DNA from 3 places in the Streptomyces sp. NPDC092369 genome. Region 2 is predicted to be linked to each of the others. Evidence: riboswitches for the same ligand, from Rfam matches in the RefSeq annotation. Region 2 holds a riboswitch; each other region holds the start of a gene.

What was found. Region 2 has a riboswitch for cyclic di-AMP ahead of ACIQI8_RS04920 (peptidoglycan DD-metalloendopeptidase family protein). Riboswitches for the same ligand answer to the same signal wherever they lie in the genome.
Region 1: it holds a riboswitch for cyclic di-AMP, as region 2 does, so the genes downstream of both, ACIQI8_RS28330 (M23 family metallopeptidase) here and ACIQI8_RS04920 (peptidoglycan DD-metalloendopeptidase family protein) in region 2, are expected to answer to the same signal.
Region 3: it holds a riboswitch for cyclic di-AMP, as region 2 does, so the genes downstream of both, ACIQI8_RS32420 (transglycosylase family protein) here and ACIQI8_RS04920 (peptidoglycan DD-metalloendopeptidase family protein) in region 2, are expected to answer to the same signal.

What each region holds. Positions count from the first base shown of each region.
Region 1 covers NZ_JBIVQP010000005.1:21,679-25,863, forward strand. The annotation lists gene ACIQI8_RS28325 (aldo/keto reductase) at 1-752, opposite strand, end outside; gene ACIQI8_RS28330 (M23 family metallopeptidase) at 880-1,917, opposite strand; cyclic di-AMP (ydaO/yuaA leader) riboswitch at 1,928-2,085, opposite strand; tRNA gene ACIQI8_RS28335 (tRNA-Met) at 2,397-2,473, opposite strand; gene ACIQI8_RS28340 (alginate lyase family protein) at 2,537-3,658, opposite strand; gene ACIQI8_RS28345 (dihydrofolate reductase family protein) at 3,872-4,185, opposite strand, start outside.
Region 2 covers NZ_JBIVQP010000001.1:1,098,503-1,102,687, reverse strand. The annotation lists gene ACIQI8_RS04925 (alpha-galactosidase) at 1-2,036, shown strand, start outside; cyclic di-AMP (ydaO/yuaA leader) riboswitch at 2,343-2,512, shown strand; gene ACIQI8_RS04920 (peptidoglycan DD-metalloendopeptidase family protein) at 2,517-3,509, shown strand; gene ACIQI8_RS04915 (SGNH/GDSL hydrolase family protein) at 3,775-4,185, shown strand, end outside.
Region 3 covers NZ_JBIVQP010000006.1:108,634-112,818, forward strand. The annotation lists gene eno (phosphopyruvate hydratase) at 1-894, opposite strand, end outside; gene ACIQI8_RS32420 (transglycosylase family protein) at 1,212-1,910, opposite strand; cyclic di-AMP (ydaO/yuaA leader) riboswitch at 1,915-2,127, opposite strand; gene ACIQI8_RS32425 (transglycosylase family protein) at 2,297-3,265, opposite strand; gene ACIQI8_RS32430 (cytochrome P450) at 3,458-4,185, opposite strand, start outside.

The DNA.
Region 1 (4,185 bases), on a different contig from region 2:
GCGGTCAGGACGCGCAGGCCCCGCTCCGACTCCGCGTAGGCGCCGGCGCGGCCCGCCCGCGCGCTCTCGACCGTCGTACCGGGCCGGTACTTGCCGGTGAGGAAGCCGGCGGCCAGGGCGAAGTAGGGGACGGCGGCGAGGCCCGCGGTGGCGGCGATGTCCCGCAGCTCGCCCTCGTAGGTGTCGCGGGAGACGAGGTTGTAGTGGGGCTGGATGGCCACGTACCGGGCCAGGTTCTCGCGGTCGGAGAACTCCAGGGACTCCCGCAGCCGCTCCGGCGTGATGTTGGAGACGGCGATGTTGCGCACCTTGCCCGCCCGCACCAGCTCGTCGAGCGCGCCGATGATCTCCTCGACCGGCACCTCGGGCTGGTCGAAGTGGGTGTAGTAGAGGTCGATGTAGTCGGTGTCCAGGCGGCGCAGCGAGGCGTCGGCGGCGGCCTTGATGTTCGCGCCGGACAGGCCCTTGTACTCGGGGTGCTGGCTGACCTTGGTGGCGATGACGACATCGGAGCGGTTGCCGCGGGCCTTGACCCACTTGCCGATGATCGTCTCGGACTCGCCGCCCGAGTTGCCCTCGATCCAGGACGAGTAGGAGTCGGCGGTGTCGACGAAGTTGCCGCCTGCCGCCGTGTAGGCGTCCAGGACGGCGAAGGAGGTCGCCTCGTCCGCCGTCCAGCCGAAGACGTTGCCGCCGAGGGAGAGGGGGAAGACCTCCAGGTCGGAGGAGCCGAGCTTGCGCAGTGAAGTCATGCTTCACATCAACGCCCACCCTGGAGGCCGGTCTTCCGTGAAAGCCGCAAAGTTCCCGTAAACAAGCGGAGTCCGCTGTTCCGGGAACCTGGCGACGACTGCCGGCGCCTATGGGTGGCGCCCTGTGTCAGGGGGTGAGGCCCTTGCTGCGCAGCCACGTCATCGGGTCGATGCCGTCGGCCTGGCCGTTCGGGTGCACCTCCAGGTGCAGGTGCGCGCCGGTCACGTTGCCGGTGGCGCCCACGCGGCCGATGACATCGCCGGTGGCGACCTTCTGGCCCACGCTCACGCCGATCGACGACTGGTGGCAGAACCACAGCTCCGTACCGTCGTCGAGGGTGAGGATCGTGCGGTAGCCGTACGAGCCCGCCCAGCCGGCCTCCGTGACCGTGCCGCTGTGGATGGCCTTGATGAGCGTGCCCGTGGGGGCGGCGAAGTCGAGGCCCGTGTGGTACCCGGAGGACCACAGGGAACCGGCCTGCCCGAAGGTGCCGGTGATCGTGTACGAGGCGACCGGCAGCCGGTACTGCGTGGCCAGCTCCACCAGTTTCGCGGCCTCGGCCTTCTTCTTGGCCTCCGCCTCCGCCTTCTTCTTCGCGGCGGCGGCCTTGGCGGCAGCGGCCTTCTCCGCCTTCGCGGCGGCCTCGTCGACCTGCTTGGAGAGGGAGGCCTCGGTGGCGTACTGGACCTTGCTGTCGACCTGGACGCGCTGCGACTCGGCCTGCGCCATGATGCGGTCGCGCAGCACCTCGCCGGCATCCTTGGTGCCCTGCGCGGTCTCCGTGGAGGTCACGCCGACGCTGCTGAGCGCGGTCGCGGACCCCTTGACGGCGGGGCTGGAGGTCTCGCCGAAGACCGAGCCGACGTTGGGCAGGTCGGGCACGGAGATGGAGACCGGCGGCTTGCCGGTGTTGGCGCTGGCCATGCCGCCCGCGCCGACGGCGGCTATGACACCGACGCCCAGAACCGTGGAGCTGCGGGCGAGTCCCCCGCCGCGCTGCTTGGAGACGCGGTGGCGACCGCGGTTGGGGCGGACGGAATCCTCGGTGGGGTTCCATTCCTCCCAAGGGCCCTCGTCGGTGCGGGGTCCGCCGTAGCCGAAGATCTCGTTGTCACGCTGGCTCGGCACGAACGGGGCCGCCGGGGCAGGGGGGTTGGACGCCACCTGGGCGTACTCCTTCCTTCCTTCTCGCCTACCGGGTTAGCTGACGGGTTCGGAGCAGGAAGGTCTCCTACGCGCGTAAACCGGTCGTGCGTACACGACGGACTACGTGCGATTCACCCCAAGTTGGTGGTTCCCCGGTTCCCTTGCGGGATTCGGCACGTGCGCACGGAGCCGACTCTTGTGACGGCTGGGACGACCGCGCTGCGTTATCGAACGTTAATAGACACGGGGTGGGGATTCCAAGCTGTTCGGCTTGATCATTAACGTTTTCACGCAGGACGTTCAGGCCATGACCGGTGAAATTCGGGCGAGTTGACCAAGCCCGGGAATGCCTGGAGGTGTTGACGGTATGTCAGTTGCTGCGCGGAGGGCGTTCACCTGCTCACCGGGCGTGACAACAGCCGAAGTGAGGAGCGGGACGCGCGCGGGAAAAGACTCAGGGCCGGAGTCCGATGATCCGGACTCCGGCCCTGGGCCGTTGGTAGCGGGGACAGGATTTGAACCTGCGACCTCTGGGTTATGAGCCCAGCGAGCTACCGAGCTGCTCCACCCCGCGCCGTTGTGTTCTCCACTGTACGCCATTCGCGGGACGGGAGTGACCAAGGAGCAGCCGGGCCGGTCAGGCGGCCGGGTTTCCGGCGTGGGTCAGGGTCTCCCAGGAGACGAAGAGATCGTCGGTACCGGCCGGGCGGGTCTCCTCGGCCAGCTTGTGGGCGGCGGGGACGGAGCCGCCGAGCCGGTCCTCCAGGTGGTTGAGGGCGACCTCCAGGTCGGGACCCATGTTCCGGTCGACCTTGCCACCGCACAGCCACGCGGGCGGGTTCTCGCCCAGCTGGTAGCGGGCATGGAGGGCGAGGGCCGCGGTCAGCCGGTCCTTGACCTCGCCGTACAGGTCGACGCCCTGGTGCCAGGCCGTCTCGGCGATGTGCGCGGTGGCGGCGAGCGAGTAGCCGACGTGCTTGAAGTTGCGGCAGGTCTCCTGCGCGACGCCGTCCTTGTACGTCCCCTGCCTGAACCAGTACGTCGTCAGCTTCTGCGGCGTGTTCATGGTCGAGCCGGCCACGGTGAGCGGGACCTTGCCGTCCTTCTCCAGGTAGAAGTAGGCGGGCACACGGTCGCGGAAACGGGCCAGGGCGGCGTCGAAGGCCTTGTGGTCGTTGGTGAAGACGGCGATGCCGATCGCCGCGTCGGTCATCGCGAGGTCCCAGTTGCCGTTGTAGTCGGGCAGCTTCTCGGTGACGAGCGGCTGATAGGCGGTCCGCAGCATCCTCTCGAACCGCGCCACCCGGTCGGCAGGCCACCCGGCCCCCGGCGCGTACCGCACGATCTCCGCCGCGCGCGTCCATGTCGACCCGGCCCACGCGGTCTGCAGCCCCGCGTCCTCCTCGGAGTGCCGCTTGATCTTCGCCGACCAGGCGTCCATGATCTCGCGCGCCTTGAGCGCGTGCTCCTGCTTGCCGGTGACGCTGAAGAGCAGTGCCTGCGTGTACGCGGCGATCGCGTCCTCCCGCTCCTCCACACACCCCTGCGCGACCTTCCCGCCCCAGGGACAGTCGACGTTCTCGTACGGCTCGGGCCGGTACTTGTACGACCCGTACTTGCTGTCGCGCATCGCCAGGAACGCCTTCAGCCACGGCTGCTTCCCGGCGGTCACGTTCTTTCGTACGGAGTCCAGCTGCGCCTTGCTGACGAGCACGCCGGGGTGGGTGAACGTGGCGTCCGGGGGGAGGGCGCGGGCCATGGTCCGGGTACCGGTGTCCGTGCTGCCGCACGAGGCGAGGGTCACGGCGAGAAGGGGCGCGATCAGGAGCACGGCGGCTCGTTTTCGGGATGGCCTCACTGCTACCAGTACCTCCGCTTGTGTCCGTTCGGGGTCTCTCGCAGAGTGACCGCTCGGGGAGTGGGGCGCAGGATCTGTTGGGCCGATCGGACCGACGGAGCAGTGGTGCGGACGTCAGGCCAGGAGGTGGGAGTTGGGCGCCTTCGCCCGCTCCTCGTACTCCGGGATCACGACCACCTCGGCACCCTCCGCCGCCAGCAACCCGTTCCCGTCCGCCGCCGTCACGAAGGTGTCCGGCTCGCGCCACGCCGTCACCACCCGGCGTACCCCCGCGTCGAGGATGAGCCGGGCGCAGGGCTTGGGGCGGGAGGCCCGGTGGGCGCAGGGTTCGAGACTGCTGTAGATCGTGGCGGAGGCGAGACGCGGGTCGGTGGGGGCGAGCTTGGCCAGGGCCGCCTCCTCGGCGTGGACCACCGGGTCGCCGTCCT
Region 2 (4,185 bases):
GGCCTCTGAGCAGCTACGCCGTCCATCTCGCCGAGGACGACGTACTGCTGCATCTGCACTGGGGCCCGCGGATCGCGCTCGCCGACGCCGAGGCCCTCGCCGCGCTTCCGCTGCCCGAGTACCGGGGCTTCGAGTCGCAGCTCGACGGCCGCGAGGAGTACCCCGTCGAGGGCGGCCCGCGCTTCGTCCGGCCCGCCCTGTCCGTGCGCACCGAGGAGCGGCGCGGCACGGAGTGGCGGTTCGAGGCGTACGAGGCCGACGAGGGCGAGGACGGTGAACTGCGGCTGCGCTTCCGGGACGGCGGGCTCGCGATCACCCTGCACTACCGGATGCGGCACGACGTCGTGGAGCGCTGGGTGAGCCTCGACAACGAGGGGCCCGTCCTGGAGCTGCTGCGCGCCGACTCGGCCACCTGGACGCTGCCCGACCGCGAGGGCTGGCGGCTCTCGCACCTGCACGGCCGGTGGGCGGCGGAGTCGCAGCTGACCTCGGCACCGCTCACCTACGGCGAGAAGGTCATCGGCAGCCGCCGCGGCCACACCAGCCACCAGCACCTGCCCTGGGTCGCCCTCGACACCGACGCGACCGAGGAGCGCGGCGAGGTGTACGGCTGCGCGCTCGGGTGGTCGGGCTCCTGGCGGATCGCGGTGGCGCAACTCCCCGACGCGCGCGTGCAGATCAACGGCGGTGTGGGCTATGACGAGTCCGGGCTGCTGCGCCTGGCGGCCGGGGAGTCGTTCACGACTCCCGTCTTCGCCGGTCTGTGGAGCGACGGCGGCTTCGGCGGCGCGAGCCGTGCCTGGCACGCCTACCAGCGGGCGTACGTCATCCCGGACGCGGACCGGGACCGGCCGGTGCTGTTCAACTCCTGGGAGGCCACCGAGTTCGACATCTCCGAGGAGCAGCAGGGCGCCCTCGCCCGGCAGGCCGCGGCGATCGGTGTCGAGCTGTTCGTGGTCGACGACGGCTGGTTCGGCAAGCGCGTGAACGACCGGGCCGGACTCGGCGACTGGACGCCCAACCCCGACCGCTTCCCGGCCGGCCTCAAGCCGCTCGCCGACGAGGTGCACGCGCTCGGCATGCAGTTCGGCATCTGGGTCGAGCCCGAGATGGTCAACGCGGACAGCGACCTGTACCGCGCGCACCCCGACTGGGTGCAGTTCCAACCGGGACGAAAGCGGACGGAGTTCCGCAATCAGCTCGTACTCAACCTGGCCCGGCCGGACGTCCAGGAGTACCTCTGGGAGAAGCTCGACGCCATCCTCTCCAGCGCCCCGATCGACTACGTCAAGTGGGACTTCAACCGCTGCTTCACCGACGCCGGCTGGCCCGGCGAGGCGTACCCGCAGCGGCTGTGGATCGACCACGTGCGCGCGCTGTACGCCCTGTTGGACCGGCTGCGGGCGGCCCATCCGGGGGTCTCCTTCGAGTCCTGCTCGGGCGGCGGCGGCCGGATCGACCTCGGGATCATGAGCCGCACGGACGAGGTGTGGACCTCGGACAACACCGACCCGCTCGACCGGCTCGCCATCCAGCACGGCTTCACCCAGATCCACCCCGCGCGCGTGATGGCCGCCTGGGTCACCGACAGCCCCAACACCCAGCTCAACGACCGGGTCAGCTCGCTGCGCTTCCGGTTCGTGAGCTCCATGGCGGGCGTGCTGGGCGTCGGCGGCGACCTCACCAAGTGGACCGAGGAGGAGCTGGCCGAGGCGGGCGGCTGGGTGGCTCTGTACAAGGAGATCCGGCCGCTCGTGCAGCGCGGTGACCTCTACCGGCTGCGGGCCCCGCAGGGCGGGCTCAGTGCCGTCCAGTACGTGCTCGGGGACGAGTCCGTGGTCCTCGCCTGGCTCCAGGCGCAGAGCTACGGCGAGCCCGTGCCCGCGCTGCGGCTGCGCGGACTGGACCCGGCCGCGTCGTACGAATGCCTCGAAACGGGCGAAGTGCACAGGGGGGCCGTACTGCTGCATCACGGACTTCGGGTCGGTCTGCGCGGTGACCTCGATGCGACGGTTCTCCGACTGCGTCGCATCTGACTCTTCTGTCCGAATTGGCGCCTTGGTTCGCCTTCGTTCCAACTCGCTCTGGAATAAGGCGGACTGGGGTGGCGTCACGTGAGGAGCGTCATATCCGTGACCGTGCGTGGTTCTGCATGTCCACGTAATGCGCGTGCTTTTCAAGGGTGTTTGTGCCTGGTGGCAGGTCCTTAATTCACGCAGCGTGACCGCGAATTCTCGCAGGGGATCAAGAGAATCGTATGCACAGGGAACCTCTACTTGTTCCTTTGCGTCCTGGTCGCTTACGTTCGCCACCAATCCGGACGGACGCCCAATCCTGCCGCCGACCGGAGTCCGCACAACTCACCCGTGAACGGCAGGAGCGGGGGACCCACAGGTACAACCGCCTGTTCCGGTCTCCGGAAGAGGCTTGGGGTAAAGCCGTGCCGAAAAGCGCGGCCGGGCATCTCCAGCTCGCACCCGACAGCTCACCTCGCAGGCGCCGGAGAGGAATTCGTCATGCCCGCGAAGGGTAAGCACCGCCGCCCCAAGTCCCAGCGCCTGACCCGCACCATCGCCGTCGCCGGCACCGGGGGCGCCGCGCTCGCCCTCCCGCTCATGGGGGCCACCGGCGCCCACGCGGCCACCTCGGAATCGGCTTCCCAGGCGGTATCCGAAAAGGCCGTCCAGTCGCTTCCGGATGTCGAGAAGGCGTCGGTCCAGCAGAAGTCGACGGCACAGAAGTCCGCCAAGAAGAGCACGGCCAACACCGAAGGCGTGCGCACCTATTCGGTGCGATCCGGTGACTGGCTCGCGAAGATCGCCGACGAGGAGAACGTCACCGGCGGCTGGCAGAAGCTGTACTCGGACAACCGCGAGGCCGTCGGCGACGACCCGTCGCTCATCCACCCCGGCCTCAAGCTCACGCTCGGCAAGAAGGCCGCGACCCGCACCACCGAGTCCGCGCCCTCTTCTTCGTCGGCCTCGAAGGATTCCGGTTCCTCGTCCTCGAAGGACTCCTCCTCGAAGAGCTCCTCCTCGGACAGCCAGGCCTCCTCGAACTCGACGAGCACGCAGTCCGCCGACTCCGCCACCAGCTCCAGCGGCTACACGCTCCCGGTCACCGGCGCCACCATCGGCACCGGCTACCGCGTGGCCGGCAGCATGTGGTCCAGCGGCTACCACACGGGCGTCGACTTCGTCGTCCCGACCGGCACCTCGCTCAAGGCCGTGGCCGCGGGCACGGTCGTCTCCGCGGGCTGGGGCGGCGCGTACGGCAACCAGGTCGTCATCAAGCTGAACGACGGCTACTACGCCCAGTACGCCCACCTCTCGCAGCTCTCCGTCTCGGCCGGCCAGACCGTGACCGAGGGCCAGCAGATCGGCCTCTCCGGCGCGACCGGCAACGTCACCGGACCCCACCTGCACTTCGAGATCCGTACGACCCCGGACTACGGCTCCGACGTGGACCCCGTCGCCTACCTCCGTACGAAGGGTGTCGCCGTCGGCTGACGCGCCCCTGAGCCACCTGCCTGACACGCTGCCGAAGGTCGGATCCCGATCCCCGGGTCCGGCCTTCGGTATGACGTGATCCGCCTGTCGCTGTGGCGTTCCCGCCGTCAACAGCCCTGGCGGGAAAGCTATTCCTGGTTTGGCGAACACTTTAGGAGTGGCTTATCTCACCGCACGTCAACCCTTTCCTACGGTCGCGTAGGTCACATTCGAAGGTGAATCATGTTCGCTTGTGGCAGACGATTCGAAGAATGACGGCAGATCAGTGATCGGGTCGTACGTTGCGGTGGGGGACAGCTTCACCGAAGGCGTCGGCGACCCCGGCCCCGACGGGGCGATGGTCGGTTGGGCCGACCGGTTCGCGGTGCTGCTCGCGGACCGGGAGCCCGAGGGCCACTTCACGTACAACAACCTCGCCGTACGCGGAAAGCTGCTAGACCAGATCGTGGCGGACCAGCTTCCGCAGGCCCTCGAACTCGCCCCGGACCTGATCTCCTTCAGCGCCGGCGGCAACGACATCATCCGGCCCGGCACCGACCCCGACGAGGTCGCCGAGCGCTTCGAGCTGGCGATCGCCCGACTCACCGAGGCGGCCGGCACCGTCCTGGTGACGACCGGCTTCGACACCCGTGGCGTCCCCGTGCTCAAGCATCTGCGCGGCAAGATCGCCACCTAC
Region 3 (4,185 bases), on a different contig from region 2:
GACCTTCCAGCCGGCCCAGTCGTCCTCGTACAGCGGGTCCTCGACGGAGACGAGCGGGTAGGCCGCCACGAGCTCCTCGTAGTACTCGGTCATCTCGGCGGCCGAGCGGGACTTGCCCTCGAACTCGTACTTGCCGTCCTTGTAGAACTCGGAGGCGGCGACGTCGAGCGCGAGCGCGATCTGCTCGCCGGGGATGTAGCCGGCCTGCTTGATCGCCTCAAGGATGAGGTCGAGCGCGGCGCGGTTGGAGTCCAGGTTCGGGGCGAAGCCGCCCTCGTCGCCGAGGCCGGTGGACAGGCCCTTGCTCTTCAGGACCTTCTTGAGGGTGTGGTAGACCTCGGCGCCCCAGCGCAGGGCCTCGGAGAAGGACTCCGCGCCGATCGGGGCGATCATGAACTCCTGGATGTCCACGTTGGAGTCGGCGTGCGAGCCGCCGTTCAGGATGTTCATCATCGGCACCGGCAGCAGGTGCGCGTTCGGGCCGCCCAGGTAGCGGAAGAGCGGGAGGTCGCTGGCCTCGGAGGCGGCGTGGGCGACGGCGAGGGAGACGCCGAGGATGGCGTTGGCGCCGAGCGAGCCCTTGTTGTCGGTGGCGTCCAGGTCGAACATCGCCTGGTCGATCAGGCGCTGCTCGGTGGCGTCGTAGCCGACCAGCTCCGGGCCGATCTGTTCGATCACGGCGAGGACGGCCTTCTCGACGCCCTTGCCCTGGTAGCGGTTGGGGTCACCGTCACGCAGCTCGATGGCTTCGAAGGCACCCGTGGAGGCGCCGGAGGGGACGGCGGCACGACCCGTGCTGCCGTCGTCGAGGCCGACCTCGACCTCGACCGTGGGGTTGCCTCGGGAGTCCAGGATTTCCCGGGCTACGACGACGTCGATGGACGGCACGAGCATCTCCTTCTTCAATGTGACGCGGCTACGCGGGCCGCGATGGCTCTGCGGGACCGAGCCTAACCGTCCCGGGGCGAACAGCCAGCCGATGGGCCGCCCCTTGGACAGAACCGAGAGTAAATTGTTTCCGAACGGAACAAAGCAGACGGGCAAAAAGAACCCCGCCCCGGTGCGTACGGGGGAACACGCACCGAGACGGGGAGTCCGTGGGGACGGGGGAGGCCCTCACGTGCCGTCCATGATGGACGACACACCTGTCGGACCGCTGTGGCTCAGCTACCGGATCCCTGTCACCAGGGGTCCGGCGTGGGGCGCCGCTGTCACTTGAGGTGCAGCTGCTGACCCGGGTAGATGAGGTCCGCGTCCTCGACGATGTCCTTGTTCAGCCGGAACAGCTTCTCCCAGCCGCCCTTGACCTTGTGCTTCTCGGCGATCGTGCTGAGGGTGTCGCCCTTGACGACCTTGTACTCGCCGTCGCCCTTCTTGACCTTCTTGCCGGTCGGGGTGGTGACGGTCTTCTTCGCGGCCGGACGGTCGGCCGAGCGGGAGGTGCTGGTCGAGTCGTTCGAGCGGGTGCTGGTGCCGCTGCTCGAAGAGCTGTTGTTCGAGGAGCTGGAGGAGCTCGACGAGCCGCCGCCGTTGTACGCGGCACCGGACAGGCCCGTGCCGCAGACCGGCCAGGCACCCTTGCCCTGGGAGGCGAGCACCTTCTCGGCGACGGCTATCTGCTGCGACTTGCTGGCCTGGTTGGCCTGCGCGGCGTACTGGGTACCGCCGTAGGCGGCCCACGTCGAGGCGGAGAACTGCAGACCGCCGTAGTAGCCGTTGCCGGTGTTGATCGACCAGTTGCCGCCGGACTCGCAGCTGGCGACCGTGTCCCACTCGGAGGCGGTGGCGGCGGAGGCGTTGCCGGCCGCCATGAGCGGGGCGGCGATGGCGACACCGGTCACGCCGGCGAGCGTGGCGACGCGGGTGGCCTTGGACGGACGACGGTGCTTGCCCTTGCTGGAAAACAGCATGCGGAGATCCCCTCACCGACGCCTGCGAGGTGAGCTGTCGGGTTCGGGCCGTGTGAGTTGCCCGGCCGCGCACCTCTCGGCGCACGACTTCACCCCAAGCCGGTCCGGCACTGTCTGCCGGGCCCGGCACTTACCTGGGTCCCCCGCTCCTGCCTACGGCGCTGTGAAGCGACGACTGTTCCCTACGGCCGCTGGCAGGATTCGGCGTTGCGGCATTCGGGGTTCGTGTTGACGAACGGTGATGACCGTAGACACGGATTCCGCGGAAACTCAAAGACGATCAGGGCTTCTGAGAGTCATCCCACACTTTCACCAAACCGGACATTCAGTCCGAAGACCGTCGTTAACTCCCGTCGCTTTTCGCCCCGTTCAGCCCTTGTCCGCCCCTATTCGCCGGGAAGCCTCAGGGTCTGACCGGCCGCGACGTCGTTCGGGTCGGCGCCGATGGCCTGCCTGTTCTCCGTGTAGAGCGCGCGCCACCCGCCGTCCAGGCCAAGGGAGTCGGCGATGGAGGCGAGAGTGTCACCGCCGCGGACGGTGTACGACCCCTGCGGAGACCCTCCCGCGTCGTCGCCGGCCGCGTCCTCGTCGGCGCTGGCACCGCGGTGCTTGCCGGAGCCGATCGCACCGGTGTCGACCAGGCTCCAAGAGCCCACGGCCTGCTCGGACTTGTCCGAGTTCTCACCCTTCGCCCGATCTGTCGACGGGCTGTCGCTCTCCCGTGAACCGCTCGCCGTCGACTCGGACGGGGAGTCGGAGGGCGAGAGGTACTCGTCCGTTTCGTCAGGGTTGGTCGAGGAATCGGATGAAGAGTCAGGTGAGGCCGACGGTGACGTGGACGAGTCCGTCGAGGACGAGTCGTCGGACGTACCGCCGGGCGTGTTGGACAGGCCGGTGGAGCCCGAACCGTCCGAGGAGGAGGAAGAGGAGGAATCGGAGGAGTCGTCCAGGATCCCGGTGTCGATGTCGGTCGACCCGTCGTCCGCCGACAGCCCCGTGGTCAGCCCGCAGGTGTGGAACGCGCCGACGCCCTGGTCGTCCAGGAGCTTCTCGGCGACGGCTATCTGCTGGTTGCGGCTGGCCAGGTCGGGGCGCGAGGCGTAGTCGAGACCGCCGTACCGCTCCCAGTCGTCCTGCGAGAGCTTGAGCCCGCCGTAGAAACCGGTCCCGTCGTTCTGGCTCCAGGAGCCGCCGGTCTCGCAGTTCGCCACCTTGTCCCAGGTGGTGCCGTCGGCCGCGCTGGCGCTCACCGCACCGAGGAGCGGGATCGCGATGGCGGAGCCTGTCACGCCGGCGGCGACGAGGAGGGCCGGAGCCTGGCGGGGGCGACGGTGACGACCGTTCCCGGAGAGCATGCGGGGGCCTTTCAGGAGACAGCGGTGACGAGTGCGACGCGTGGTGCTGGGCACCGCACTTGAACGGTGAACGTATAGGCACTCCATTGCTTGTCACAAGTTAATGCCGCGTAGATCACGTGAAGATCACATAGTTGAATGTGCGTCATGTTTGCGCAGGTGGACACGTGCTCCTGCGCGGTGACGATCCGGTCACCCGGGTGGCGTGAACTCGACCGGCAGCGTGCGCAGTCCACGCATGATGAGTCCCCCACGCCATCTCAACTCGGCCGGATCCACGGCGACTCGGAGGTCCGGCAGCCGGGTCAGCAGCGTGCGGAGCGCGGTCTGTCCCTCCAGCCGGGCGAGCGGGGCGCCGAGGCAGTAGTGGATGCCGTGGCCGTATCCGAGGTGCTGGTTGTCCCGGCGGGAGAGGTCGAGGGTGTCCGGCTCGGCGAACCGCGCCGGATCCCGGTCCGCCGCCGCGAGGACGACGAGAACGGGGTCGCCGGCCGCGATGTCCTGCCCGCCGACGGTGAGCGGTTGGGTCGCGAACCGCCAGGTCGCCAGCTCCACCGGCCCGTCGTAGCGCAGGAGTTCCTCCACGCCGGTCTCCAACAGGCCGCGTTCGCCGGCGGCCAGGGAGTCCTGGAGGCGGGTGCGCTGCTCGGGGTGGGTGAGCAGGGCGTACGTGCCGTTGCCGATGAGGTTGACGGTGGTCTCGAAGCCGGCGAAGAGCAGGATGAACGCCATCGCCGCGGCCTCGTTCTCGGTGAGGTGCTCGCCCTCGTCCGAGGCGCGGATGAGGCCGGAGATGAGGTCCTCCCCGGGCACGGGCTCGGCCGGCAGGGATGCGCGCTTCTTGTGAATGAGTTCCAGGAGATACCCGCGCATCTTCTTCACCGAGCGCGCGACCCCGCCTCTCGGCCCGCCTCCGTGCC